DNA from 2 places in the Mycobacterium sp. IS-2888 genome. Region 1 is predicted to be linked to the other one. Evidence: riboswitches for the same ligand, from Rfam matches in the RefSeq annotation. Region 1 holds a riboswitch; the other holds the start of a gene.
The links. Region 1 has a riboswitch for cobalamin ahead of A5745_RS09010 ((2Fe-2S)-binding protein). Riboswitches for the same ligand answer to the same signal wherever they lie in the genome.
Positions count from the first base shown of each region.

Region 2: another riboswitch for cobalamin. It lies ahead of metE (5-methyltetrahydropteroyltriglutamate--homocysteine S-methyltransferase); the one in region 1 lies ahead of A5745_RS09010 ((2Fe-2S)-binding protein).

Region 1 covers NZ_MBET01000053.1:29,183-43,526, reverse strand. The annotation lists gene hflX (GTPase HflX) at 1-1,290, opposite strand, end outside; gene dapF (diaminopimelate epimerase) at 1,337-2,221, opposite strand; gene miaA (tRNA (adenosine(37)-N6)-dimethylallyltransferase MiaA) at 2,226-3,170, opposite strand; gene A5745_RS09045 (hypothetical protein) at 3,179-3,880, opposite strand; gene A5745_RS09040 (DMT family transporter) at 3,920-4,876, opposite strand; gene A5745_RS09035 (DUF349 domain-containing protein) at 5,154-6,482, shown strand; gene A5745_RS09030 (hypothetical protein) at 6,479-7,111, opposite strand; gene miaB (tRNA (N6-isopentenyl adenosine(37)-C2)-methylthiotransferase MiaB) at 7,108-8,604, opposite strand; gene recX (recombination regulator RecX) at 8,649-9,182, opposite strand; gene recA (recombinase RecA) at 9,136-10,188, opposite strand; cobalamin riboswitch at 10,354-10,497, shown strand; gene A5745_RS09010 ((2Fe-2S)-binding protein) at 10,536-11,210, shown strand; gene A5745_RS09005 (DUF3046 domain-containing protein) at 11,262-11,462, opposite strand; gene A5745_RS09000 (glycosyltransferase) at 11,462-12,628, opposite strand; gene A5745_RS08995 (limonene-1,2-epoxide hydrolase) at 12,682-13,113, shown strand; gene A5745_RS08990 (DUF5313 domain-containing protein) at 13,131-13,529, shown strand; gene A5745_RS08985 (hypothetical protein) at 13,537-14,344, opposite strand, start outside.
Region 2 covers NZ_MBET01000002.1:34,272-48,615, reverse strand. The annotation lists gene A5745_RS00260 (ABC transporter substrate-binding protein) at 1-973, opposite strand, end outside; gene A5745_RS00255 (CbbQ/NirQ/NorQ/GpvN family protein) at 1,061-1,915, opposite strand; gene A5745_RS00250 (nitric oxide reductase activation protein NorD) at 1,980-3,692, opposite strand; gene A5745_RS00245 (acyl-CoA dehydrogenase family protein) at 3,791-4,954, shown strand; gene A5745_RS00240 (acyl-CoA dehydrogenase family protein) at 4,951-6,051, shown strand; gene A5745_RS00235 (SDR family NAD(P)-dependent oxidoreductase) at 6,048-6,977, shown strand; gene A5745_RS00230 (nitroreductase family protein) at 6,977-7,624, shown strand; gene A5745_RS00225 (TetR/AcrR family transcriptional regulator) at 7,711-9,018, shown strand; gene A5745_RS00220 (SDR family oxidoreductase) at 9,115-9,957, shown strand; gene A5745_RS00210 (SDR family oxidoreductase) at 10,506-11,147, shown strand; cobalamin riboswitch at 11,157-11,353, shown strand; gene metE (5-methyltetrahydropteroyltriglutamate--homocysteine S-methyltransferase) at 11,444-13,726, shown strand; gene A5745_RS00200 (DUF3556 domain-containing protein) at 13,723-14,344, opposite strand, start outside.

The DNA of each region.
Region 1 (14,344 bases):
GACGTCGACGGCGGTGTCGGTGGGAGCCGCGAGTTCGGCGATCCGGCGGCGCAGGGCGTCGATGCCGTCGCCGGTGCGCGCGGACACGAACAGCGCCCCGGGCAAACCGTGGCGAAGCTTGGCCAGCATCAGATCGCTAGCGGCGTCCACCTTGTTCACCACCAGCAGCTCCGGCGGCGCGGCGCCGTCGTAGTCGGCAAAGACTTCCGAAACCACCTGCCGCACCGCATTGATCTGGGCAAACGGGTTGACGTCGGAGCCGTCGACAACGTGCAACAGCAGGTCGGCGTCGACGACCTCCTCGAGCGTGGAGCGGAACGCCTCGACCAGCTGGGTGGGCAGGTGCCGCACGAACCCGACCGTGTCGGTCAGCACGAACGGCCGAGCCCATTTCGTTCCGGGGTCGAACTCCGCGCGCCGGGTGGTGGGCTCCAGCGTCGCGAACAACGCATCCTCCACCAGCACGCCGGCCCCAGTCAGCGCGTTGAGCAGGCTGGACTTGCCCGCGTTGGTGTATCCGACTATGGCGATCGACGGGATGTCGCTGCCGAGCCGGCGGCTGCGCTGGGTGTCGCGAGCCTGCTTCATCGCCTTGATCTCGCGGCGCAGCTTGGACATCCGCTCGCGGATGCGGCGCCGGTCCGTCTCGATCTTGGTCTCACCGGGACCGCGCAGGCCCACGCCGCCGCCGCTGCCGCCGGCGCGACCACCGGCCTGCCGAGACATCGACTCGCCCCAGCCGCGCAGCCGCGGGAGCATGTACTCCATCTGGGCCAGCGACACCTGCGCCTTGCCTTCCCGGCTGGTGGCGTGCTGGGCGAAGATGTCGAGGATCAGCGCGGTGCGGTCGATGACCTTGACCTTGACGGCCTTCTCCAGCGCGGTCAGCTGCGCCGGTGATAGTTCACCGTCGCAGATGACAGTGTCCGCGCCGGTCGCCAGGACGACCTCGCGCAATTCCTGCGCCTTGCCCGAGCCGATGTACGTGGACGGGTCGGGTTTGTCGCGGCGCTGGATCAGGCCTTCGAGCACCAGCGAGCCAGCGGTCTCGGCCAGGGCGGCCAGCTCGGCCAGGCTCGCCTGGTTGTCGGCGGCGCTCCCCTGCGTCCACACGCCGACCAGCACCACGCGCTCCAGCCGGAGCTGGCGGTACTCGACCTCGGAAATGTCGGCCAGCTCGGTCGATAGCCCGGCGACGCGGCGCAGCGCCGATCGGTCTTCGAGGGCAAGCTCGCCCGCGCTGGGTTCTAGATCCGGCTGATCGTGGAAGGGAGTTTCGGGATGAGTCATAGGCAATTAGCAATAGTGCACGCTAAATCGGTTGCGCGCACCCGATTTAACGCTGCTGTGCGCGCCACCATTCCTCGCTGATCTCGCCGCGGGCCACCAGCACCGACGGCCCGCGCAGGTAGCTGGTGGCGTCGGTGATGGTGACCGTGACATCGCCGCCCGGCACCCGTACGGTCAGCGTCCCGGTGTCCGCACCGGCATCGGCCAGCGCGGCGACCGCGGCGGCGACGGTCCCCGTGCCGCAGGATCGGGTTTCGCCCACCCCGCGCTCGTGGACCCGCATGTGTGTCACCCCGCCGGCCGCCGGGGTGAGGATTTCGATGTTGACGCCGTCGGGGAATTGCGCGCGGTCGAACTGCACCGGGGCGGCCACGTCCAGCGCGGCGAGCTCGCCGGGACTCAGCCGCGGATCCACGCACGCCAGGTGCGGGTTGCCCACGTCGACCGCCAGCCCGGTGAATCGCTTGCCGCCGACGACCGCCGCAAACGCGTCCCCGCCGCTGCCCAGCCGGTTGGCCTTACCCATGTCGACGGTGACGTCGGCCTCGGTCGCGTCGGCGTGATGCAGGGTGACCGGACGCGCGCCGGCCAGCGAGCCGACGACGAACTCGTCGCGCGACTCCAAGCCGCCGACCCGCAGGTAGTGCGCGAAGACCCGTACCCCGTTGCCGCACATCTGAGCGATCGATCCGTCGGCGTTGCGGTAGTCCATGTACCAGTCGTTCGACCCAACACCGTCGGGCCGGCGCTCGAGCACCCCGGCGGCCACCGCCGCGTCGGCGGTGGTGATCCGCAGCACCCCGTCGGCGCCCAATCCGCGGCGCCGGTCGCACAACGCGGCCACCAACGGCGGGGTGAGCGCCAATTCGGCGCCGACGTCGGGCAGCAGCACGAAATCGTTTTGCGTGCCGTGCCCCTTAGCGAAGATCACCAGCTCAGGATACGTGCCGCCATGCCTGCACCGCTTCGTCGACGAGCCGGGTGCGGTCGGCTTCCCCTTTTTCAGACTCGAGCCAGTGCACCCGGTGATCGCGGCGGAACCAGGAGCGCTGCCGCCGCACGTACCGTCGGGTGCCGACGTACGTCTGCTCGCGCGCGTCGCGCAGGTGCTCCGGCCCGCCGCCGGCGTCCAGCGCGGCGAGCACCTGGGCGTAGCCCAGCGCACGCGAGGCGGTGACCCCGTCGCGCAGGCCCCGTTTCAGCAGCGCGCGTACCTCGTCGACCAGGCCTTGCTCGAACATCGTATCGGTGCGGCGGGCCAATCTCTCGTCGAGAAGCGTTGTATCGCAGTCCAATCCGACGATGACGGTGCCCCAGCGTGGAGTGCCGATGCGCGGCGCGGACGCGGCGAACGGCCGCCCGGTGAGCTCCACCACCTCGAGCGCCCGTACCGTGCGTCGGCCGTCGGTGGGCAGGATCGCGGCGGCCGCCGCCGGGTCGCGCCGGGCCAGCTCGGCGTGCAGCGGCCCTACCCCCTCCTCCGCGAGCCGCCGCTCCCAGCGCGCACGCACCGCGGGATCGGTCGCGGGGAACGACCAGTCGTCTAGCAGCGACTGGATGTAGAGCATCGAGCCGCCGACCACCACCGGCAGCGCGCCCCGGGCGGCGATCGCGTCGATGTCGGCGGCGGCGGCCCGCTGGTAGCGGGCGACGGTCGCGGTCTCGGTGACGTCGAGCACATCGAGCTGGTGGTGCGGGATGCCGCGGCGGGCCTCGACGGGCAGCTTGGCGGTTCCGATATCCATGCCGCGATAGAGCTGCATCGCGTCGGCGTTGACGATCTCCGCCTGGATGCCGAGGCGCTCGACCCGTTCTGCGAAGTCGAGCGCCAGCTGCGACTTGCCGGTACCGGTGGGGCCGACGATCGCGAGCGGTCGCACGGCTTGGCTCACGGCTGCCAGGCGCCGACGAAGTAGCCCACCCCGTAGGGCGCTCCCCGGTAGAGCTCCTTGGCCGATCGCGGCCCGGGTTCGGCCAGCCCGGCGAGCACCTGGAAGGCGACCCGGCCCTGGATCTCGGGCGGCACCCGGGTCAATGCGGCGGCGTCGCCGTTTGCCAGCGCGTCGTCGAGGGCCAGCTGGGCGTCGGCGTTGCCGGGGTCATAACCGCCGGGCGCGCTCGGTGTCAGGGTGTTGGCGCCGTCGGCGACGACCAACACGCCCACCGGGTCGGGCGCCCGGTCGATCGCGGCGCGCAGTTGTCGGCCACGCGTCAGCGCGGCGTCGGCGTCATGGTCGTCGCGGTAGACGTGGACCCGCGCGCTGACCTCGGGGCGGACCTGCCCGCGGACCCAGCCCGCGAGCAGCGCGCACAGGGGCATCTCGGCGGGCGGCTCGGCTGGTGGCTCGGCTGCGGTTAGGGGCGACAGCCGGACTGGCACGTCGGCGCCGAAGCCCGCGAAGGTACCCACGCCGTCGGGACCGAGGATGTCGTCCGCTCGGCCCGTCCCGACGACGATCCAGCGCGGCGGCAGCAGGGCGGCCGCGGCAAGGGCCGCCGCGACCACGTCGGCCATCTCGGCGGCGGCCGTTCCGGCGAGCTGCGGGACAAGCACCGGCGCCGAGGGAATGATCGCGATGGCGCTCAGCACGCCACCAAACTAACGGACGGATCGACGACGCGGGACGCGTCAGGTGATCGTCCGGCTTTCCTCCGAAGGGGCCGCATCGCTCTGCGGGGGTTCGTCCTGCGCCGCCGGAGTGCGTTTGAGGTCGCGCCCCGTCTCCGCCGCGATCGACGCGGCCTCCCCGCGGGCCAGCGCCACCGTCGCGACAATGACCATAGCCACGGCCGCGACCAGCACGAACGCCTGGGGCCCGTGGGCGTCGAATGTCTCGCCGAGAAGAAACACCCCGAGTATCCCGCCCACCAGCGGCTTGGCCACGGTCATCGTCGGCAGCGACGCGGTCAACGCCCCAGCACGGAAGGCCGACTGCTGGAAAATCATCCCGGCCAACATCAGCACCAGCCACGGAAAGAACTCGGGCGAAGTCAGGGCGGCGCCCAGGCCTTCTTCGAGCAGTTCGACGAGGCCCTTGGTCAGCACCGCGAACAACGCCAATGACGAACCCGCCACCAGCGCCAGCAGCACGGCCGCGACCGGGCGACCTGACCAGATGCGCGCCCCGAGCAAACACAACACCAGGATGGGACCCATCACCAGAGCCACGATGATCCACTGGGACAGCGCCCCCCGCTGCTGGCCGACCGTCGGGTCGCCCACGATGATGACCACCGCCAAAGAGCCTGCCAGCACGATCGCCCAGATCCACTCCCAGCGGGTGACCCGGTGCCCGGTCAGCCGCGAATAGATCGGCAGGGCAAACAGCAGCGCGGTCACCTGCAGCGAGGTCACCAAGACCACCGATCCCCACGCCAGGGCCCCGGCCTGCAGGCTGTAGTTGACGATCGCCGCCAGGCCGCCCAACCACCACCGCTTGTCGCGCAACGACATACGGAACAGCTCGAGGTGCCCGACGTGTTTGTCGGTGATTTCGTGTGCGGATCGCTGCCGGATGACGTCGCCGATCGCGGAGGCCAGTGCCGCGCACAAGGCAATCAGTGCCGCGACGTCCACTTTGGACATGGGAACCCCCTCACCAGCGCTCCCCCAAAGCTTTCCGTACACGTGCAGTTCTAGACGGGTTCACGCACCACAGTAGTTCGACTGTAGTTCGACAGCGGCATCATCTCGACAACATCCCAGCGCCAGCCATCACTTTAGAGGGGCCAAGGTGGCCGCGCACGGTCCGCCAAGCTGCTTGAATACTCTGGGAAGCGCTTAGGGAGTATCGGTGCCGCTACGCGCGGCAGGCGCGCGGAACACCAACCGCGCGAAGGTGGCAAAGGGCAGGTGACGAGCGATGACCGCTGACGAGCCCCGTATCAGCGATTCACCAAAGCCGTCGCCGCGTCCGGGACCACGGCCCGGTCCGCGCCCAACTTCGCGGCCCGCGATCCACCCGGTCGCCGTGCCCCCGTCGAGCGATCCGCACCAGTTCGGACGCGTCGACGACGACGGCACCGTCTGGCTGATCAGCGCGGCGGGCGAACGCGTCGTCGGCTCCTGGCAGGCCGGCGACCGCGAGGCCGCTTTCGCCCACTTCGGCCGGCGCTTCGATGACCTCGCCACCGAGATCACGCTGATGGAGGAGCGGCTGGCGTCGGGCACCGGCGATGCCCGCAAGATCAAAGCCCACGCATCCGAACTGGCCGAGACGCTGCCGACCGCGTGCGTGCTGGGCGACATCGACGCGCTCGCGGGCCGGCTGTCGACGCTGCTCGAGCACGCCGGGGCGGCGGCGGCCGCCGACAAGTCCCGCCGCGAGGAGCATCGCGCCGCCCAGACCGCCCGCAAGGAGGCGCTGGCGGCCGAGGCCGAGGACCTGGCCGCTAACTCGACCCACTGGAAGATCGCCGGCGACCGCCTGCGGGCGATTCTCGACGAGTGGAAGACGATCAGCGGCCTGGACCGCAAGGTCGACGACGCGCTGTGGAAGCGCTATTCCGCGGCCCGCGAAGCCTTCAACCGGCGCCGGGGCGCCCACTTCGCCGAGCTGGACCGCGAGCGATCGGGGGTTCGGGAGTCCAAGGAGCGGCTCTGCGAACGGGCCGAGGAGCTGTCCGATTCGACGGACTGGACCGCGACGAGCGCGGAGTTCCGCAAGCTGCTCTCCGAGTGGAAGGCGGCGGGCCGGGCCAGCAGGGACGTCGACGACGCCCTGTGGCGTCGCTTCAAGGCCGCCCAGGACACGTTTTTCACCGCGCGCAATGCCGCTGCGGCGGAAAAGGATTCGGAATTACGGGCCAATGCCGTCGCCAAGGAGGCGCTGCTGGCCGAGGCGGAGAAGCTCGACACGAGCAATCACGACGCGGCCCGGGCGGCGCTGCGATCGATCGCGGAGAAATGGGACGCGATCGGCCGAGTCCCCCGGGAGCGCTCCGCCGAGTTGGAGCGGCGGCTGCGGGCGGTCGAGAAAAAGGTGCGCGACGCCGGTGAATCGGATTGGTCCGATCCCCAGGCGCAGGCCCGCGCCGAGCAGTTCGCGACCCGTGCCGAGCAATACGAACAGCAGGCGCGCAAGGCCGAGGCGGCCGGCCGCACCAAGGAAGCCGAGGAGGCCAAAGCCAACGCGGCGCAGTGGCGGCAGTGGGCCGAAGCGGCGGCCGAGGCGCTGACGCGGCGGACCTAGCCCTCGGGATCCTCGCGTTTGTCGCCGGCATCGTTGGGGGCAGTGTCGGGGGCGTCGTTCGTGTCGAGGCTGTCCAGCAGCGTCTTCGACTGCTGCTGCGCCGCGATCCGGCGCCGTTGCTCTTCGGCCGCGAGTTGCACGATGGTGCGGGCCCACACCACCCGGGCCCAGTGAAACGTCAACAGAATCACCGTGATCCATGCCACGATCAGGCCCACACCCGGGCCGGGATGACCGGCGGCCACGGTCTGGCGCGACCACACCGCCAGCAGGCCGGCGCCGCTGGCGATCGCCGTGCCCGCCAGCGCGATCCACGCCAGCGCCCAGCGCCGGGTCAGCAATGCCAGCGTCGAGAATCCGACGCCGAAGACCAGCGCCAGCCAGGCGAACACCCGCAACGGCAGGCCCAGCGCGGCCGCACTGGCGCCGTGGCTGGAAAACAGGACATCCCATCCCCGCACGGCGCCGGTGTGCGGCAGGATGAACGAGCCCAGCAGCACGAATACCAGGATGGCGACGACGAATGCCCTTGGGCCGGGCTCGATCTCACGCGCGACGCGGCGTTCCGCGGCCTCGATTTCGGCACGCAGGGCGTCGATGTCGGCGTGTTCTTTTTTCTGTTCGTTCATAGGGCGCATCCAAGCGGTTGGGCGGTTGCGCCGGACGGCCCCACAGCGGGCATGCCGAGACCGACGCCGCGCGGCCGTTGTCCTGCGGAGTCACCGGCCCGCGTGCGGCGGTGGGTCAGCACCCCGGCGTCCGCGACGAGGTGGTGCGGCGCGGCCCCGGTGATCGCCGTGGTGACGATGTCGCCGGGCCGCACCGCCGTGTCGGCGGAAAAGTGCACCAGGCGGCCGTCGCGGGCGCGTCCGGTCATGCGCGACGTCCGGCTGTCCTTGCGCCCTTCGCCGGTGGCCGCGAGCAACTCGACGGTCTGCCCGATCAGCGCGCGGTTGCCCTCCAGCGAGATCTGCTCCTGCAGCTCGACCAGCCGCTCGTAGCGTTCCTGCACAACAGGTTTCGGGATCTGGCCGTCGAGTTCGGCGGCCGGGGTGCCGGGCCGTTTGGAGTATTGGAAGGTGAACGCGGCCGCGAACCGGGCCTGCCGCACCACGTCGAGTGTGGCCGCGAAATCCTCTTCGGTCTCACCCGGAAATCCGACGATCAGGTCGGTCGTGATGGCCGCGTGCGGCATCGCCGCCCGAACGCGGTCGATGATGCCGAGATAACGATCGGCCCGGTACGAGCGCCGCATCGCGCGCAGCACCCGGTCGGATCCGGACTGCAGCGGCATGTGCAGGGCGGGGCACACGTTCGGCGTCTGCGCCATCGCCTCGATGACGTCGTCGGTGAATTCGGCCGGATGCGGGGAGGTGAACCGGACGCGTTCCAGCCCGTCGATTTCTCCGCAGGCGCGCAGCAGCTCGGCGAAGGCGCCGCGATTCCGCGGCAGCTCGGGGTCGGCGAAGGACACCCCATAGGCGTTGACGTTCTGGCCGAGCAGCGTCACTTCGAGCACGCCGTCGGCCACCAGCGACCTCACCTCGGCCAGAATGTCGTCCGGACTGCGGTCGACCTCCTTGCCGCGCAGCGACGGGACGATGCAGAAGGTGCAGCTGTTGTTGCACCCGACGGAGATGGAAACCCAAGCGGCATAGGCGGATTCGCGGGCGCTGGGCAGTGACGACGGAAATTGCTGCAGCGCCTCGGCGATCTCCACCTGGGCGACCTTGTTGTGCCGGGCGCGGTCGAGCAACGTGGGCAGCGATCCGATGTTGTGGGTGCCGAAGACGACGTCGACCCACGGCGCCTTGCGCAGCACCGCGTCTCGATCCTTTTGGGCCAGGCAGCCACCGACCGCGATCTGCATATCGGGATTGCCGCGCTTGCGCGGAGCCAGATGGCTGAGGTTGCCGTAGAGCTTGTTGTCGGCGTTCTCGCGCACGGCGCAGGTGTTGAAGACCACGACGTCGGCGTCGGTCCCTTCGGCGGCCCGCCGATAGCCGGCCGCCTCGAGCAGCCCGGCCAGCCGTTCGGAATCGTGCACGTTCATCTGGCAGCCGTAGGTGCGCACCTGATAAGTACGCGCCCCCGAAACGTCACGGGCCACCGTCGAAGTCACGGGGCCATGGTACGGCGACCGGCTCCCACCGGATTAATCCGCAGCTACACCCGCCGGCGCTCCCGTTCGGCGGCCAGCTCGGCGAGGACGACCTCGCAGGCCAGGTTCTGGCCGTAGCCACGCCGCGCCAGCATCCCGACCAGCCTGCGGCTCACCTTTGTGTCGTCGCCGGCCAGCGTCTCGCGCCGCAGCTTGGCCCGCACCAATTGCTCCGCCCGGTCGCGCTCGGCGCCGGCGTCGATCCCGGCCAACGCCGCGGTGATCGCGTCGTTGTCGACGCCCTTGGTGTGCAGCTCGGCGGCCAGGGCGCGCCGGCTCTTGCCGGCCCTTGCCCGCCGGGACGCCACCCACTGTTGGGCGAACTCGGCGTCGTCGATCAGGCCCACGGACGCCAGTCGATCCAGCACTCGGGTGCTGACGTCGTCGGGGTATCCGCGTCTAGCCAGCTGACCGGACAGCTCGGCCCGGGTGCGCGATCTCGCGGTGAGCAGGCGCAGGCACAACGCCCGCGCCTGCTCCTCGCGAGAGGGCTCAGAAGTCGACGGGGGCGGGCAGGACACCATCGGCTGAGGGGTCATCGGTCACGACCGCGCCAATGCCAAGCTTTTCCTTGATCTTCTTCTCGATCTCGTTGGCGATGTCGGCGTTCTCCATAAGGAAAGTGCGAACATTCTCCTTGCCCTGGCCGAGCTGCTCGCCCTCGTAGGTGAACCAGGAACCGGACTTGCGGATGAAGCCCTGATCCACGCCCATGTCGATCAGCGAGCCCTCCCGGCTGATCCCCCGGCCATAGAGGATGTCGAATTCGGCCTGCTTGAACGGCGGCGCCACCTTGTTCTTGACGACCTTGACCCGGGTGCGGTTACCGACCGCATTGGTGCCGTCCTTGAGCGTCTCGATCCGGCGCACGTCCATGCGCACCGATGCGTAGAACTTCAAAGCCTTTCCACCCGTGGTGGTTTCAGGACTGCCGAACATCACCCCGATCTTCTCGCGGAGCTGGTTGATGAAGATCGCCGTGGTTCCCGAATTGTTCAGCGCGCCAGTCATTTTCCGCAGCGCCTGGCTCATCAGCCGGGCCTGCAGCCCGACGTGGCTGTCCCCCATCTCGCCTTCGAGTTCCGCGCGCGGCACCAGGGCCGCGACCGAGTCGATGACCAGGATGTCCAGCGCGCCGGAGCGGATCAGCATGTCGGCGATCTCCAGCGCCTGCTCACCGGTGTCGGGCTGGCTGACCAGCAGCGAATCGGTGTCGACGCCGAGCTTCTTGGCGTAGTCGGGGTCCAGGGCGTGCTCGGCGTCGATGAACGCCGCGACGCCGCCGGCGGCCTGGGCGTTGGCCACCGCGTGCAGCGCGACGGTGGTCTTACCCGAGGACTCCGGACCGTAGATCTCCACGACCCTGCCGCGCGGCAGGCCGCCGATGCCCAGGGCCACGTCCAGTGCGATGGATCCGGTCGGGATGATCGAGATCGGCTGACGCGTCTCGTCGCCGAGACGCATCACCGAGCCTTTGCCGTAGCTCTTTTCGATCTGGGCCATCGCCAGGTCGAGAGCCTTCTCGCGGTCGGGGGCTTGCGTCATGGTGCCTCTTCCTATCGTCGGTGTGTTCGGTGACCGGTATCGGTCGGTTGGCCGTGACCCTAGGCGCGGGGTCCGACAAGTCTCCGAACGCTCACCACAGTAGCCGAACACGTGTTCGATTCAAGAGGACACGCCGGGCGCGGTAACGGCGTATGGCAACATTTGCTACCGAAAGGCGCTGACGGGGCCAAAGCAGCCTGCTAAAGCCGAGGAAACCGGTGTGAATCCGGTGCGGTCCCGCCACTGTGATCGGGGACGGACACGTCCTGACCCGAGAGCCAGATACTCACCGTCAGCGCTTCCTCATGACAACTGGGGCGGATTTCCCCGGAGAGGTTTGGTCGCGCATGGACATTTCTGCCGAGCTGGCCGAAATATCTTCTTACAAAATGTTTTTCACCTTCACTGTCGGGGGCGACGCAGCGGGATGGCATCCGGTCGGGCAGTCCTACGCCGACGGTTTCAGTGATCTGATCGACGCCACCGCCCGGCGCTATCGCACGTCGGACCTGCGGATCGCCGCCTCGCAGGTTCATCTCGGCCACGCCACCCGCCTGTGGTCACCGGTGCTGGCGTGCGCGCTGGGGCACGGGGTCGTTCCGGATCTCAAAGGCCTGCAGCGCGCCGACGACGCGGCGCAACTTCGAATGCCCGAGCCCGTCGGACAAGCCGTCGACTCGCCCTCCGCGGGTTTGCTGTACCGCATCGTCGTGAAACAACACATGAAGCCGTTCGCCGCCAGCCTGCGGGTCAAACTGGCCCCCGCCCTGCTCGCGGGCAACATCGCGTCCGCACTCATGGGAGCGTCGCGAGCCCTGCTCTCGGCCCGGCCCGATCTGCGCGGCCCCATCCTGGAGATCACCGAATCACTGCTGGGCACCGGCATGTTGGCCGGATGCGGTGTGATCACCAGCACGCACCTGGGTTTCAGGCGTCGCAGCTGCTGCCTCTTCTATCGCGTCCCCGGGAAGTCCGTGTGCTCCGATTGCGTGTTTCGCCGGATACGCCGTAGCAACAGATGAACGTGCGTAGTCGCTCACCCCTAAGCGCGGGGCTTCACCCCTAAGCGCGGCTCACCACTGGTCGCGGGGCACGTCGAAGTCGACGCACAGCGCCCGCCAGACGTCGCGCGGCTCGACGCCATCCTCGATTGCCTGGGCCGCGGTGCGGCCGTCGAACCCGGTCAGCACGTGATCCACCAGCACCGACGCGCCGTACGCCGCGCCGAAGCGCAGCACCACCCGCTCGTTGAATTCCGTCAGCCGCACCCGCATCACCCCGCGAGAGCCAGCGCTTCGTGGCACACCCGCACCGGGTCGGCGACCCCGTCGATGCCGGCGGCGGCTTCGCGGGCGGCCTCGCGGTAGCGGGGCGTGGACAGCACCTCGTTCGTCGCGGCCACCAGCGCGTCGGCGGTCAGCGGCCGGACCAGCCGCGCGCTGCCCTGACGAACCACCCGATTGGCCATCTCCCACTGGTCTCCCCCGCCGGGAACCACCACCAGGGGCACCCCGGCGAGCAGCGTCTTGGTCACCATCCCGTGGCCGCCACCGCAGATCACCACGTCGGCATGCGTCAACAGCTCGGCCTGGCGCCCCAGCCCCACCACCGCCCAGCGCGGCACGGCCAGATCCGGTCCGTCCAGCCGCGACACCACCAACCGCGATCCCGCCGGCAGCGTGTCGCCCGGCGTCAGGCGTCGCAGCGCGACGTCGGCCAACCCGGCGGTCCCGGTCGCCGCGGTCGAGGGCGCGACCACCACCACCGGCCCGGGACCCGGTGGGATCTCGAGCACCCGGTCAGTAGGCTCGAAGTGCAAGGGGCCGACCACCACGGCCTCGTCCGGCCAGTCCGGACGGGGCACCTCGAGCGCGGGCAGCGTGGCGATGAGCCGTCGCAGCGGCCCGGGATCGACGGCGGGCAGCCCGATCTGCAGCCGGACCGCGGCACGCTGCTTGACCCCGGTCCGCCAGGAGCGCGCGGTCAACGCGCGCATCGTGGCGTCGCGCAGCCGGCCGCGGATGCCGGTGCCGGGCGCCAGCCCGCTGCCTATCGGTGGCAATCCCTTGGACGGCAGGTACAGCGGATGCGGGTTGAGCTCGATCCACGGAATGCCCAACAGCTCGGCGGCCATGCCGCCGCCCGCCGTGATGACATCGGAGACCACCAGGTCGGGCGCCAGCTCGCGCAGGGCGGGCAGGTTGAGCTCGGCCATCCGCGCCGCGCGCCCATGGATTCGGGCCCCGGCGTCGACGTCGTCGTCGGTGGCCGCGAGCCCGTCCAGCGCGACCGCGTCGATCCCGGCGCCGCGGGCGGTGCCGATCCATTCCTCGCCGGTGAACAGGGTGGGCTCGTCGCCGGCCTCGCGGAAGCGCAGGCACAGTGCGATCGCCGGAAACGAGTGCCCGGGGTCTGGCCCGGCAACGACGGCGACGCGCATCAGCCCTACCCTGCCACAGCGCCGGAGGGGCCGGCTCGCCTACGCTGGCAGCCATGACAGAGCCGACTGGGACGGCCGTCGCGAACACCAGGACGGTCGAAGGTTTCCTGAACGCCTTGCAGGACGCGGATTACGAAACGGCGGAGGCGTCGTTGGACGACAACCTCGTCTACGAGAACGTGGGACTGCCGACGATCCACGGCCGCGCCAGAGCGATGAAGCTATTCCGGCGGATGGACGGGCGCGCCGCGTTCGAGGTGAAGATCCACCGCATCGCCGCCGATGGGGCCGCGGTGCTCACCGAACGCAGCGACGCGCTGATCTTCGGTCCGTTGCGGCTTCAGTTCTGGGTGTGCGGCGTGTTCGAGGTGCACGACGGGCGAATCACCCTGTGGCGCGACTACTTTGACTTCTTCGACATGCTCAAGGCCACGGCGCGTGGGCTGGCCGCGCTGGTAATACCGTCACTAAAAGCGTCGTTCTGACAGGGCATGACACAGACATGGCCAACGACAGCGTCCGCACCAAGCCCAACGCCCTGGAGTACATCCGCTATTGCTACGGGCGCCGGCTACCCGACTCGATGCGGGATTGGGTGCGCAACGACCTGGCCGGCAAGGGCGCCGTCGCCCGGATGATGATCCGCGTCGCGGTGCCGGCGGTGTTGGTGCTCATACCGTTCTGGTTCATCCCGACCACGCTCGACGTCCATCTGAGCATGACGCTGCCGATCCTCATTCCGTTCGTGTATTTCTCGCACGCGCTCAACAAGGTGTGGCGCCGGCACATGCTGGCGGTGCACGGGCTGGATCCCGGGCTCGTCGACGAACGCGCCCGGGCGCGAGACGCGCACATCCACCAGGCCTACATCGAGCGCTACGGCCCGCGGCCCGAAGACTAGCGGCGCGCTACTTGCGCTGCAGTCCGCCGAGTTCGTCGAACGCCTGCGCCCAGCCGAGGAGACGATCCGTCGCTCCGACCAACTCGTCGCGGTAGCGTTGCTGCGACGCGGCTAGCACTCCCCCGGTGTCGCCGTTGGCCGACGATACCAATTGTGCTGCGGCGGTGACCATTTCATTGTATTGACGAACGCCCGCGCTCAGCTGCGCGGTGAACGCGTTGATGGTGGGCACCAGATACGAGCGTGACGACTCCGAGTAGTGCACCGCCCGCTCCATGGACACCACCTCGGCCGCAGTGGCAGCCATCGCCGCCGAGGTCTTGTTCGCCGCCGCGGTCAGGTCGCGGATTTCGGCCGCCGGCAACATCGCGCCCCGCTCGATCACACCCAGGAGAGAGAAGAATCCTCGTTCCGAGGCGCCCAGCGCGTACATCGCCGGTCGCGCGGCCGAACCGGGCGGCGGCAGCCTGCGCGCGTTGGCGGGCCGGCTCGCCGGCAGCGGCTCGGATCGCAGCCAGCGGTAGCGAAGCAGCAGCAACGTCGCCGGGATCACCAGAACGACCGCGATGGCCCCGGTGATCTCCAGCAGCAACGCGAACCAGCCCCAGGCCGCGAGCACGGCCGTCACCACCGCCCAGAACACGCAGCCGGCGGCGAATATCAGGCCCCACCGCAGCGCGCGTCGGCGGCGTCGCAGCAGCCGGGCGCGTGGATCCGCGGCGGCGCTGATCTTCTGGGCCACAAAGTCGGAAAGGTCGGCGGCGGTGTCCAGCCCCCGCTGCAACAACGCGCGCCAGGATCCGCGCCCCGTCGCG
Region 2 (14,344 bases), on a different contig from region 1:
CGGGCATCATCTTCACCCGCTCCAACGCCTCTTTAACGCCGCGCGGGCTGAGCGGGTGCGCATCCGCGAACGCACGCACAAGTGTGGCGGCGACGTCACGGTTGACCACCGACACGCAATATTCGGGGCGGCTACCGTCGTACTTCTCGGCGTAACGATCGAGGAAGTCCTGGCCGACTCGATTCGCCTCGTCATACTGATCGACCCCGACCCAGCCCATGAATGCGTCCCACATGATCGGGTTCACCCACGCGTTCTGGAAAGCCGTCGTCGTGAATCGCGGCGGGTCCCAATCGACGGCCTGCAGCGCCGGGTTGATGAACACGATCCCAAAGCCGAAGCCCAGATGCACGATCGCTTCGGCCTTCGCATCGTGCAGGGTGCGGACGGCTTCATTGATGTCCTGCGCGGTTTGGGCGATCGCCGCTTCAGCAACGATGCGAATGCCATTGCGGCGGCAAGCGCTTCGCAGGTTCTTGAGGTAGCTCTCGCCGATCAGGTTCTGCTCGACGAGGACGCCGATCTCGGAGAGTCCGCGTTTGGCGACGAGGTCCGCGATGAAGATCGGCTCGTCGGTCATCGAACCCTGCGGGAAGGAGAACGTCCATTCGCCCAACCAGTCGTCGGTGCCGGTGACGCTGATGGCGGGGACCTTGAACCGTTCTTGGATCGCCTCGCGGGTGGGCACGCAGTTGTCGGTGATGTGCGGGCCGAACACCACCAGGCAGCCTTCGTCGACGAGCTCGCCGAAGGCATCGATCACCGCCTTGACCGACCCCTTCGGCAGCCCCTCCACTTCGCGGTAGATCATTTGCACCGGGCGATCGATCAGGCCCTGTTGAAGGGCTTCGTCGAACACGAGGTCAAAGCACCGCGTGAAACTCGCCATCAATTCCTCGGGAAAGCCCGGCGGCAGCGTGAAGTCCATCAGATAGCCGACCTTGATCGGCTCAGCAGTGCTTTCGTAGGACATCTGACCTCCCGGGTGGCGATCTCGTGCGCGCCGATCCGAAAACCTAATATTTGTTCAGACCCTAGCGGGGCCGGTATACAGCGTCAATCATCGCGCCCCATCAACCCCGGATCCGCCCAGATAGATGTCGACCATCTCGCCCAGGCCTTTGCCCACGGCCACGTCGTCGGTCAGTGGCCCGGCGATCGCCGCCCGGGCCGCCTCTTGCAGTGTCAGGCCCTCCGCGACGAGCCGGCCCGCCGCGATCAGCACGCGCGTCGAGGCTACCTCGCGCAACCCACCGGTTTCCAGCCGGCGGATCGCCTGCCCGAAACGCACCAGCTCGGCTGCGGTCGCATCGTCGACACCCGACTCGTGCGCAACGATGGCCTCCTCGACATCTGCTGCGGGGAAACCGAATTCGATGGCGACCATGCGCTGACGTGTGGAATCCTTCAGGTCCTTGAGCACACTTTGATAGCCGGGGTTGTAGGACACCACGAGGCCGAATCCGGGGGCCGCGTCCAGTGTGACACCGAGCCGTTCGATGGGTAGCTGGCGGCGGTGGTCCGCGAGTGGATGCAGCACCACGGTGGTGTCCTGACGGGCCTCCACGACTTCGTCCAGATAGCAGATCGCGCCCTCGCGCACCGCCCGGGTGAGCGGACCGTCCACCCACACCGTCTCGTCGCCCTGCAGCAGGTACCGACCGACCAGATCCGCGGTGGTGAGGTCGTCATGGCACGCGACGGTGATCAGCGGCCGGCCGAGGTCGAAGGCCATCGCCTCGACGAAGCGGGTCTTGCCGCACCCCGTCGGGCCCTTCAAGACGAGGGACAAACCCTGGCGGTACGCCGCCTTGAAGATTGCCTCTTCGCTGCCAATCGCCTTGTAGTAGGGCCGCACCGTGTCCGCCTCGGGGGTCACGCCGTTCCGGTAAGCGACTCCGGACTCGTCGGCCATTGCGTCCCCTCTGTCAGCCGCAGCACCGCGGTGTTTTCGAGCCTATCCGGAACAGATGTTTGTTTCAAGCCCGCTGAACAGCTGGTTTGGACACCCTTCGATGAACCTCAGCCGATCGTAATGCGGACCGGAAGAGCGGTCCGATCACGCCGGCGAGCTGATCGGGCCGCGCGATCGTCGCGTGCGCGGTGCTGCCGAACACCCGGCGCAATGACTGCACATCGGTTCCCGCGCCGATCGTCAGACATACGCAGCCGGTGCCGCGGCGGCGCGCCTCGATCAGGGCGCGGCGCGCATCCGCGGCACCGTAAGCCCGCTCGTAACCGTGGTCGTACGCGAGCCCGTCGGACAACACCACCAACAGCCGCCGCGACGTGCCTCCGCGTGCCTCGAGCACCGCCGAGCCGTGGCGGATGGCCGCGCCGAGGCGGGAATACGCGCCGGGTTCGAGGCTGTTAAGCCGCTTCATGACCCGGGAGTCGAGATGGTCGTCAAACCGTTTGACGGGCACCATGTTCACCGCGCGCCGGCCCTGCGAGTAGTAGGCGTAGAGCGCGACCCGGTCGCCCAGATCGTGCAGTGCCACAGCGAGATTGGCGACCGCCGCACGCTGTTGTTCGTGCACCGTGCGTCCGACCGTTCCTGGCTCCGCCGCCGACCCCGACACGTCGAGCAGGAGCAGCACCGACAGGTCGCGTCGGCGCCGCAGGCTGTCGAGGTATACCGCCTCGTCGGGCACCGACCCGGCCAGCACCTCGACGCGAGCTTCGACCGCGGCGTCGATATCGATGTCGTCGCCCTGCGGCTGGCGGTGGCGGCGGTGCAGGCCCATCCCCAGTCGCGATAGCGGGCGCCGCACGCCGATGGCGGCATCGATCGCGTGGGTCGCCGATGGCTTGATTTCCCCCTCGATTTCGCGCACGGTGCACCACGCGGGCCGGTAGCTCCTGCACGTGACATCCCATTCCGGATAGGTCACGCCGTCGACGTCGCTGTGGGTTTCGTGGTCGTCGACCTCCTCGCTCGCGGTTGACGCCAGCGAGGCGACGGCGTGCAGGCCGCGGTTGGCGGAGTTCGTCCGGTGCGTCGGGGTATCCGCGCCGGGCGGACCACCGCCGCTCCCGGTCTTACGCGCCGAAGACAGCATCTTCTTCAGCCACTTGCCGATGAAGCCGCCCCCGCCCACCGGGCTGGTGAACATGTCCGGGTCGTCGGAATCGTCGATCGCGCCGTCCTCTAGCTCCTCGAGTTGCTTCGCGCCGTCCCCGCGCGGGACATGAACGGCGTTGCGCCGGTCCTCAGGCTTGGCCGAACCCGCGGCCAGTACCTTCGCGGCACGGATCACCCCGAATTCCGGCGGCGGGTCGTCGATCGCCTCCCTGCTCTCGGCAATTCGCAGGGAATCGACGGCCGACCCGGTGCGACTCGCGACGTCTCGGTTGCCCATCGATGCCAGCGTGCCCGGCAGCAGATAGCTATTGGCGACCAATGCGCGATGACCCTCGATCGCCAGATACCGCTTGGCCAGCCGTGGACGCCGGACCAGGGAACGCACCACGTCGGGGTCCAGGCTGCCGGCCGCGAGCATCGAGGCCTGGACGGCAACCGCTTCGAGTTTCGCGCGGGCCGGCGCGGAAGGATCCAGGTAAATCGTCTGGCCGTCGGTCCACGACGGCTCACCCGGTTGCAGTTCAGCCACCGCCACCGCACTGCCCGCAAGGGCGGAGGCCAGCAGGCCGAAAACCTGCGGCTGGTCGCCAGGAGCGTCGCTCGGCACGCTCCACCTCCGAACCTTGGACCGCGTTGACCAAATATCTGTTCCAACGTAAAGTCCGGGGCTTGGCCCAGTCAATCGCGCGAGGTAAACAAGAGAACGTGGATTTCTCCTACCCGGCGGAGGTGGAACAGTTCCGCGCCGAGCTGCGCGACTGGCTGTCCGCGAATCTGACCGACGAGCTGATCGCCGCCCGTCGCCCCTCCGGCCGCGACGACGCCACCTTCGCGATGCTGCGCGCCTGGAACCACACGATGGCCGACGCCGGCTGGGCGGCCGTGTCGTGGCCGCGCGAGTACGGTGGCCGCGGGGCGACGGTTCTGGAGCAGCTGGTCTACACCGAGGAAACCACGCGCGCTCGGGCACCGTTGCCGCTCAACGTCATTGGCATGAACAACATCGCGCCGGCGATCATGCAATACGGCACCGAGACGCAGAAGACGACGCTGCTCCCCCGCATGATGCGCGCGGACGACATCTGGTGCCAGGGGATGTCCGAGCCGGAAGCGGGATCCGACCTGGCCGCGCTGCGCACCCGCGCGGTGCGCGATGGGGACGACTTCGTCGTCAACGGACAGAAGATCTGGACCTCGCTGGGGCATCGCGCCGACTGGTGCCAGCTCTATGTGCGTACCGATCCGGAGGCCCCGAAACACAAAGGGATCTCGTGCCTGATCGTCGACATGACGCTGCCCGGCATCGAGGTCCGCCCGCTCGTCACCCTCAACGGCGACACCGATTTCGCCGAGATCTTCTTCCACGACGCGCGAGTTCCGGCGGACGCGCTGCTGGGCCCGCTGAACGGCGGCTGGCAGGTGGCCACCACCACGCTCAGCCACGAGCGCGCCGGGGCCGCACGGCTCTACGCCGAGATGCAGGTGCGGCTGGAGGAATTGGTGTCCGACTTCGCCGCCGCCGATGACGCGCAGGGCATCCTTCAAGACCCGGTGACACTGCGTCGCCTCGGCGAAATCGGGGTGCGCATCAAGTATCTCGAATTGCTGTGTCAGCGCTCGATTTCGGCGACGCTGCACGGCGGCTCGGACAAGACTGCCATGGGCTCGGCCAGTCTCGCCAAGAGTGTCTGGGGTGAGATCGGACAGGACATGGCCGCCCTGGCCTTCGACGTGCTGGGCACCGGCGGGGAGCAGCACCGGTGGGCTGACTACCGCCTGACGTCGCGCTCACTGACCATCGCCGGCGGCACGACCCAGATCAACAAGAACATCACCGCCCAACGCGTGCTCGGATTGCCGCGCCAATGAACCTCGAATTGAACGACGAGCAGGTCGCGCTCCGCGACACGGCGCGACACTTCCTCGCCGAGAAAGCCCCGATTTCTGGACACGTGCGCGCTCTACTCGACGACCCGACCGGTACCACCGGCGCCGTCTGGCGCGGCCTCGCCGACCTCGGAACGACCGGGCTGTTGGTGCCGACCGAGTACGGCGGCGCCGGCATGACGATGGTCGAAGCGGGCATCGTGGCCGAAGAGCTCGGCGCCGCCCTGCACCCGGGACCGTGGCTGTCGAGCGCGGTTGCCGCGCCGCGCGCGCTGGCCAGGCTCGGCGTTGGGGCCGAAGCGGCCGACCTTTTGACCGGGATCGCCGACGGAACCACGATCGTCGCCGTCGGACCGCTCGATCGCAATGACGCTGCGGTCAGCGCCGCCGGGCGCGACCGCGACGGCGTGCTGCGGGGCGAGGTCACCATATCCGACGCAGCCGCGGCGAACGTCCTGCTCGTACTCGCCGAGTACGAGAACGGGACCGGGCTTTTCGCGGTGAAGACCGACTCCGCCGGCATTTCGGTGGCCCCCCAGCGCGGTATCGACCAGACCCGCAAGCACTTTCGAGTCGCGCTCGATGACGCGCCCGCACACCGGCTGGCCACGTCGTCCCCGGACGCCGTTGCCGCGGTGGTCGACGACGTGCTCGTTGCCACGGCCGCCGACGCGCTCGGCGCCGCGCGGGCCGTGATGGACCTAGCCATCGAATATGCCAAGGTGCGAAAGCAGTTCGGTCAGGTCATCGGCTCGTTCCAGGCCATCCAGCATCTGTGCGTCGACATGTACGAAACGGTCGAGTTGGCCCGCAGCGGGGTGATCCACGCGTTGTGGGCGGCGGACCACGCCGATGCGCAGCAGCGCCATCTGGCAGCGTTGCGGGCAAAGGCGTTCGCCGGACGATTGGCCACCGTGGGCGATACCGCGATCCAGGTGTTCGGGGGCATCGGCTACACCTGGGAACACGATGCCCACCTCTACCTCAAACGGCTGCTGAGTTGGAGCGAGTTCCTTGGTGGCCCCGACGGCTATCTCACGGAACTCGGTGCGCGTCTTGCGAAAGACGCTGTCTCATGATCGATTTCACCGACCAGGTCGCGATCGTGACAGGAGCGGGCCGGGGGCTCGGCCGGCTGTATGCGCTGGAGCTGGCCCGACGTGGCGCCTCGGTGATCGTCAACGACCTGGGCGGCACGATGCACGGTGACGGGTCCGACGCCACGGTCGCGGACCAGGTCGTCGCCGAGATCGAAAGGGAGGGCGGCGTGGCCGTGGCCTCGCACGACTCGGTCGCCAGCCCGGAAGGCGGCGACGCGATCGTCGAGATGGCCCTCGCGCGCTTCGGCCGGCTCGACGCCGTGGTCAGTAATGCCGGGATTTTCAACAGCATTCCGTTCGACGAGCTGTCCGCGGACGACTGGCGCAAGATGCTCGGCGTGCATCTCGACGGCGGGTTTTACCTGAGCCAACCGGCGTACCGGGTGATGAAGCGGCAGCGCTATGGCCGCTTCGTGTTCATCTCCTCCTCGGGCGGCATGTTCGGCCAGCCGTTGGAAGCCCATTATGCGGCGGCCAAGGCCGGGCTGGTCGGGTTGTCGAACGTGATCGCGATCGAGGGCGCCGAGCACGGCATCCTCTCCAATACCGTGCTCCCGTTCGGCTTTTCGCGCATGGTGACCGAAACCGTGGGAGACCCGAAAGCCCTTGACGAAATTGGGTTCTTGGGCGTGATCAAGCCCGAGCTGGTCATACCCATGGTTGTTTTCCTGGCGAGCCGGGCCTGCCAATTCAGCCACCAGAACTACTCGGCCTGCGCCGGTCGTTTCGCCCGTGTCTTCGTCGGCCTCGGCCAGGGCTGGCTCGCCGAGAAAGACAGCACCCCGACCGCCGACGACATCGATGCTCACCTTTCCGAAGTCTCGGCAACCGAACCGTTCACCGTGCCCGACTCGATCTTCGAGGAAGTCTTCGCCGTGGCGGCCCAGCTCGGCGTGGGCACCTGATGGACATCGAGTATTTGCTCACCGCAACCCGGTCCGCGCGCAAGTCGCTCGACCTGGACGCGCCCGTCGACATCGACGCCATTCGAGAGTGCCTGCGCATCGGGTTGCAGGCCGCCAACGGCTCGAACCAGCAGGCGTGGCGGTGGCTGGTGGTGACAGATCCCGTGTTGCGGGACACAATCGCCGAGCTGTACCGACAGGCTTATCTGCTCAGGGTCGGCGGCCACCTGCTCGCCGAGATGCTGCCGGCCGGAACGCCGGAGGGCCGGCTCATGTCGTCGACGGAGTGGTTGGTTGAGAACATGGCGCGGGTGCCGTTGTTGGTGATCCCCTGCTATCAGCCGTACCTGCCGCGCATCGACGGCGACGAGTCGTTTCACCAGGCCACGCTCTACGGATCGATCTTCCCGGCGGTGTGGAACTTTCAACTGGCGTTGCACACCCGCGGCTACGGAACGTGCGTTACGACATTGCACCTGCACCGCGAAGGCGAGATCCGGCAGCTGCTCGGGATTCCGCAGACGTACGTCCAGGGCTGCCTGCTGCCGGTGGGCCGCCTGAAGGCAGGGCACACGTTTCGGCCGGCCGCCAGGCGGCCCGTCGAGGAGGTGGTCGCGCGCGATCGCTGGGACGGCCCCAGCCTTTAGAATGGGTCCATCACCGCTGTATGCAGCGAATTCATTCGAGGAAGTCTGATAGCCTTTAACAAAGATTTGGTTCGGCGGGAGGACGAATGGCCAAGGCCGAATCATTGGCTGCCAGGCGACCGGTGGATCGTTTGGACCACGGCGGCACGGACGATTCCGGAACGCGACGCACCGAGATCCTGCAGACCGCTGCGTCGCTGATCGCCTCCTCGGGACTGCGGACGTCGTTGCAGGAAATCGCCGACGCGGCAGGCATTCTCCCCGGCAGCCTCTATCACCATTTCGAGTCCAAAGAGGCGATCCTCGTCGAGTTGATACGCCGGTATCAGGACGATTTGAACCGCATCGGGCTGGCGGCCCAGGCGAGACTTGACGAACCCGACTCGAAGCCGGTCGCGGAGCAGATCATCCTGTTGGGATCCGCGATCGCCAATTGCGCCGTGCAACACGGGGCGGCCCTGCAAATGTCGTTCTACGAGGGGCCGAGCGCGGATCCCGAGCTGATGAAGCTAACCCAGCAGCAGCCCACCGCGATTCAGCAGGCGATGCTGCAGACGCTGCGCGCCGGCCGGTGGAGCGGCTACATCAAACAAGATATCGATCTTCCCACGCTGGCCGACCGCATCTGCCAGACCATGCTGCAGGTCGGGCTCGACGTCATGCGCCACACCGCTCCCGCCGACCAGGTGGCCGAGCTGCTGTGCCGAATCATCTTGCAAGGGTTGGCGGCCCGGCCATCTACCGATTCGGCGTTGGACCGGTCCAACGCTTTCAAGGCCGCCAGTGACGTGATCGAGACGTGGGCCGACGACAGCGAGGCCGATCCCAGCGACAAGGCGGCCCACATCCGGGCCGTGGCACGAACGGAGTTCGGCCGCAAGGGATACGAAGTCACCACCATCCGGGACATCGCCTCGGCCGCGGGCATGGGTACCGGGACCGTCTATCGCGTGATCGGATCCAAGGACGAGCTCCTCGCGTCGATCATGGAGTCATTCGGCAGGAAGGTCGAGGCGGGATGGGTCAGCGTGCTGCGTTCGGATGCCACCCCCGTCGAAAAGCTGGACGCGCTCAGCTGGGTCAACGTCAACGCACTGGACCGATTTTCCGACGAGTTCCGGATTCAGCTTGCCTGGATGCGGCAATCCCCGCCGAACACTCCCAACCCCGGTTGGCTGTACGCAACGCGGCTTCGCCAGATGAAATCACTGCTCTCCGAAGGAATCCGGTCGGGTGAGATCCGCATCGACGCCGGCTCCACCGCGATGCTGGCGCGGTGCGTCATCGGCCTGCAGTGGATACCGGAGAACATCCTTCGCGCCGTCGGCCGTCGGGCGGCGCTGGTGCACGCCCGCGACACCTTCCTGCGTGGTGTTGCCGTGCGCGGCAAGTAAGGCCGCCAATCCGGACCCGGTATTGAGCCAAATAACTGTTACCCATACAGTTGAGCAGTTAGAACCGGGTTGGCAGTTACGGAGAAGGGGATTTCCATGACCATTGTCGATCGGCTGCGCTACGACGGCAAGCGCGCGCTCGTTGTCGGTGGTGCGACAGGCATGGGCGCCGCGGCGGCCAAGTCAGCGGGCGAGCTCGGCGCCGAGGTCATCGTGATGGACTACGCGCCGGTGAACTACGACGTCGCCAAGTCCATCCAGGTTGACCTGCGCGATCCCGCGTCGATCGACGCCGCGCTCGAGCAGCTGGACGGCCCGGTCCACGCCGTGTTCTCGGCCGCCGGCATCGCCGAGGGAACCACGGACCTGATGGCAATCAACTTCCTCGGCCACCGCTACCTGCTCGAACGCCTGCTCGAGAAGAACCAGCTTCCCTCGGGTGCGGCAATCTGCTTCATCTCCTCGGTCGCCGGCATGGGCTGGGAGAACGACTTGGACTTGCTGAACGAGTTCCTGGCCACGCCGGACTTCGCGACGGCACAGGAGTGGGTGAAAGCGCACGAATCGGAAGGCATCATCCACTACGGCTTTTCCAAGAAGGTCGTCAACGCCTATGTGGCCACCCAGGGCTACCCGCTGCTGAAGAAGGGCATCCGCATCAACGCGATCTGCCCGGGTCCCACCGACACCCCGCTGGCCCAGGCCAACGCCGACCTCTGGCTCACCTTCGCGCAGGACTACCGCGACGAGACCGGCTCCAAGGTGCACACGCCGGAGCAAATGGGCGATGTCATGTGCTTCCTCAACAGCGCCGCCGCGTTCGGCATCAGCGGGATCACGCTGCTGGTGGACTACGGGCACACGATGGCGTCGCTCACTGGCGCCTACCCGCCCGGAAAGCCGATCATCGACCTGATCATGGGGCGGGTAAAACTCTGACGGCGGCAGGTGGTGGGTCAGTGCGGCCGGCCCACCATCCCCTAGGGTGCCGGCGCCTCGTTAGGGGGCACACCCAATGACGCGGCACGTGGGGTTGTCCGCCGTCGGTGGGGGATTCGTTCCGTCGTAAAGATCGCTGGGCAGCTTGCCGTCATAGGGAACATTGCCCTTCCCGTTGACCCAGTAATAGGTGTGGCAGACATTCCAGTCCCAGCCGTAATGTGGGCCTGGCCCCGTCGGGTAGTAGATGGAATCCCCTGGGCACCAGTGATGTGGGCCGGGTCCTTGCGCCTGGGCGATGCCTGCGCCCAGCCTGCCACCGGCAAACAGCAACGTCGCCGTCGCTAGCCCTGTGATTCCTCGTCGTAGGCTGCGGGTGCTGTTCATGTCGCGTTTCTCCTTGTTCAGCGCGGCCTCCCCGGCGGGCGGCAGGGGGTGTTACCGCATTTTTGCTGACTCAAAATTTGCACCGCCTGCGTTGCTACCGATCCCAACATCGCGGACCAGCTTTCTCACCCTGACCCACGACACGGCAGTACCGTCGGGGCATGGCACGCATCGTCATCATCGGCGGCCACGGCAAGGTCGCGCTGCAGCTGGCCCACATCCTCTCCGAGCGCGGCGACGAGGTGACCTCGGTCTTCCGCAATCCCGAGCACTCCGACGACGTCGCGGCCACCGGCGCCCAGCCGGTGGTGGCCGATATCGAGCAGCTGGATACCCCCGCGCTCGCCGAACTGCTGAGCGGGCACGACGCGGTCGTCTTCTCCGCCGGAGCCGGTGGTGGCAATCCGGCGCGCACCTATGCCGTCGACCGCGACGCCGCGATCCGGGTTATCGATGCGGCCGGGCAGGCGGGCGTGCCGCGGTTCGTGATGGTGTCGTACTTCGGTGCCGGTTCGGATCATGGTGTATCGCAAGATAATCCGTTCTTTCCGTACGCCGAGGCCAAGGCCGCCGCCGATGCCCATCTGCGCTCCAGCGCGCTGGACTGGACGGTGCTGGGACCGGGCCGGCTCACCCTCGAACCCGCCACCGGCCGGATCGCGATCGGCAAGGGCAATGGTGAGGTGTCGCGAGCCGACGTCGCGCTTGTCGTCGCGGCCACGCTGGCAGACGACTCCACCATCCGCCGCACCATCGGATTCAACAATGGCGAAGTGCCCATCGCGGAGGCGCTGGCCGACTGACGCGCCGGCATCGAGCGAGGCATGTTAGACACGCGTCGCGAGAGGGAACCCGGTGAAAGTCCGGGACAGTCCCGCAGCGGTATGCAGGAACGACCGCCGTCGCAACGCACTGATTTCAAAGAGACCGGAAAGCGACGGCCAGTAGGAGCAACTACGACAATGGGCGCCTGCGAGTCCGAAAACCTGCCGACTGTGCCGGGCGCGCCGCGTCCGGCGGGCTCATCGCCTCGTGGAATGGGCGTTTGGCCGTGGCCGTTGCGGTTGGTGTGCCAAACCGTCGAATGAAGGACGACATCGTGACTCACTTCGTAAGTAGTCAACCATTCACCGCCACGGTTACCGGCTCGCCGCGCATCGGCCCGAAACGCGAACTCAAGCGCGCGACCGAAGGCTACTGGGCCGGACGCACCAGCCGATCGGAATTGGAGTCCGTCGCCGCCACATTGCGCCACGACATGTGGGCAAGCCTGGCGGCCGCAGGCCTGGATTCGGTGCCGGTGAACACCTTCTCGTACTACGACCAGATGCTCGACACGGCCGTCATGCTCGGCGCCCTACCGGCCAGGGCCGCGAATGTGCCCGACGAGCTCGACCGATACTTCGCCGCCGCGCGCGGCAATGACGAGGTCGCGCCGCTGGAGATGACCAAGTGGTTCGACACCAACTACCACTACCTGGTTCCCGAGATCGAGCCCGCAACCCGGTTCGCGCTGAACCCGGACAAGGTCCTTTCCGAGCTGAAAGAGGCGCTCGGACAAGGTATTCCGGCGCGTCCGGTCGTCATCGGACCGGTGACCTTCCTGCTGTTGAGCAAGGGCGTCAACGGCGGGGATGCACCGATCGGGCGACTGCAGGAGCTGGTCCCGATCTACTCCGAGCTGCTGTCGCTGCTCGCCGACAACGGCGCGCAGTGGGTGCAGTTCGACGAGCCGGCGCTGGTAACCGACATCTCCCCCGACGCGCCCGCGCTGGCCGAGGCCGTCTACAACGCGCTGGGCTCGGCGAGCAACCGCCCCGCGATCCACGTCGCGACCTACTTCGGCGACCCGGGCGCGTCCCTGGCGGGGCTTGCCCGCACACCCATTGAGGCGATCGGCGTCGACCTGGTCGCCGGCACCGAGACGGCCGCGGCCGGCATCCCGGAATTGGTCGGCAAGACCCTGGTGGCGGGCATCGTCGACGGACGCAATGTCTGGCGCACCGACCTGGAGGCGGCGCTGGGCAAACTGGCGACCCTGCTCGGCTCGGCGGCCAACGTCGCGGTATCGACGTCGTGCTCGACGATGCACGTGCCGTACTCGCTGGAGCCGGAAACCGAGCTCGACGACGCCCTGCGCGGCTGGCTGGCCTTCGGGCGGGAGAAGGTCGCCGAGGTGGTGACGCTGGCGCGGGCGCTGCACGACGGACGCGACACCGTCGCCGACGAGATCGCGGCGTCCAACGCCGCCGTGGCCTCCCGTCGCGGCGACCCGCGGCTGCACAACGGACAAGTCCGGGCCCGGATCGACTCGATCGTCGCGTCGGGCACCCATCGCGGTGACGCGGCCGCCCGCCGCGCGAGCCAGGAGGCGCGGCTACAGCTGCCCCCGCTGCCGACCACGACGATCGGCTCGTACCCGCAGACGTCGGCAATCCGCAAGGCACGCGCGGCCTTTCGGGCCGGTGAGATCGACGAGGCCGAGTACGTCGGCAAGATGCGCAAGGAGATCGCCGACGTCATCGCGCTGCAGGAGCAACTCGGCCTGGACGTGCTGGTGCACGGTGAGCCGGAGCGCAACGACATGGTGCAGTACTTCGCCGAGCAGCTCGAGGGCTTCTTCGCCACCCAGAACGGCTGGGTGCAGTCCTACGGCAGCCGCTGCGTGCGCCCGCCGATCCTTTACGGCGACGTGGTGCGCACCCATCCGATGACGGTCGAGTGGATCACCTATGCGCAGTCGCTGACCGACAAGCCGGTGAAGGGGATGTTGACGGGACCTGTCACAATCCTGGCGTGGTCGTTCGTCCGCGACGACCAGCCGCTGGCCGATACCGCCAACCAAGTGGCCCTGGCCATTCGGGACGAGACCGTGGATCTGCAGGACGCCGGTATCGCGGTCATCCAGGTCGACGAGCCGGCGTTGCGCGAGCTACTGCCGTTGCGTCGCGCCGAGCAGGACGAGTACTTGCGTTGGGCCGTAGGCGCTTTCCGGTTGGCCACGTCTGGGGTAGCCGACTCGACGCAGATCCACACGCACCTGTGCTACTCGGAGTTCGGCGACGTCATCGGCGCCATCGCCGACCTCGACGCCGACGTCACGTCCATCGAGGCGGCGCGCTCACACATGGAGGTACTGGACGACCTGAACGCCGCCGGCTTCGCCAACAGCGTAGGTCCGGGCGTCTATGACATCCACTCGCCGCGGGTGCCGAGCGAACGCGAAATGGCCGAGTCGTTGCGTGCGGCGCTGCGCGCCGTTCCGGCGCAACGGCTTTGGGTCAATCCCGACTGCGGGCTGAAGACCCGCAACGTCGACGAGGTCACCGCGTCGCTGCGGAACATGGTCGCCGCCGCGCGGGAAGTCCGGGCGTCGGCCTAGGTTGACGCGGCAGTCCCGGACAGCACCTGGACCGGGACGTCGTCGGCCCACGGTTGCCGGGTCACCATGTCGGCGACCCGGACGATGCCGCGCTCGAATTCGCCTGTGGCGGCGTCGACTAGGCGATATTCCTGGGTCTGCTTGTGGATCGGCTGCGCGTCGAGCAGGACCACGCGCACCTCGCCCGGCTCGAAGTGACAGCGCTCCTGCATCGCGGTGATCAGTTGTTCGTTGTGCATGTGGCCGTCGCCGAAGTTCCAGCCGATGGCGGTGCTGCAGATGCGCTCGCCATCGGTGATGACATAGTCGTCCTCGTTCTGGCCGGCCATCGCGCGGTGCGCCAACGTGAACAGCGCGCGGCCATGCGTGTTGAATCCGCGGAACGCATAGCCCATGTAGATCGGGATCTGCGCGGCTTCCGGGCTGCCGTAGAACCGCTCCAGCTGCGCCTGCGGCATGCTGGCGATCGCCACGATGCCCCGGCTGATCTTGTCGTTGGCCGAAGGCTTGATGCACCACAGCGTGGTGTCCCAGTTTCCGGCGTAATAGCGCATGCCCGGCAGGAACGAGATCTTGCGCGGGAACATGTTGCCCAGCGCGACGATTCCCGCGATGACG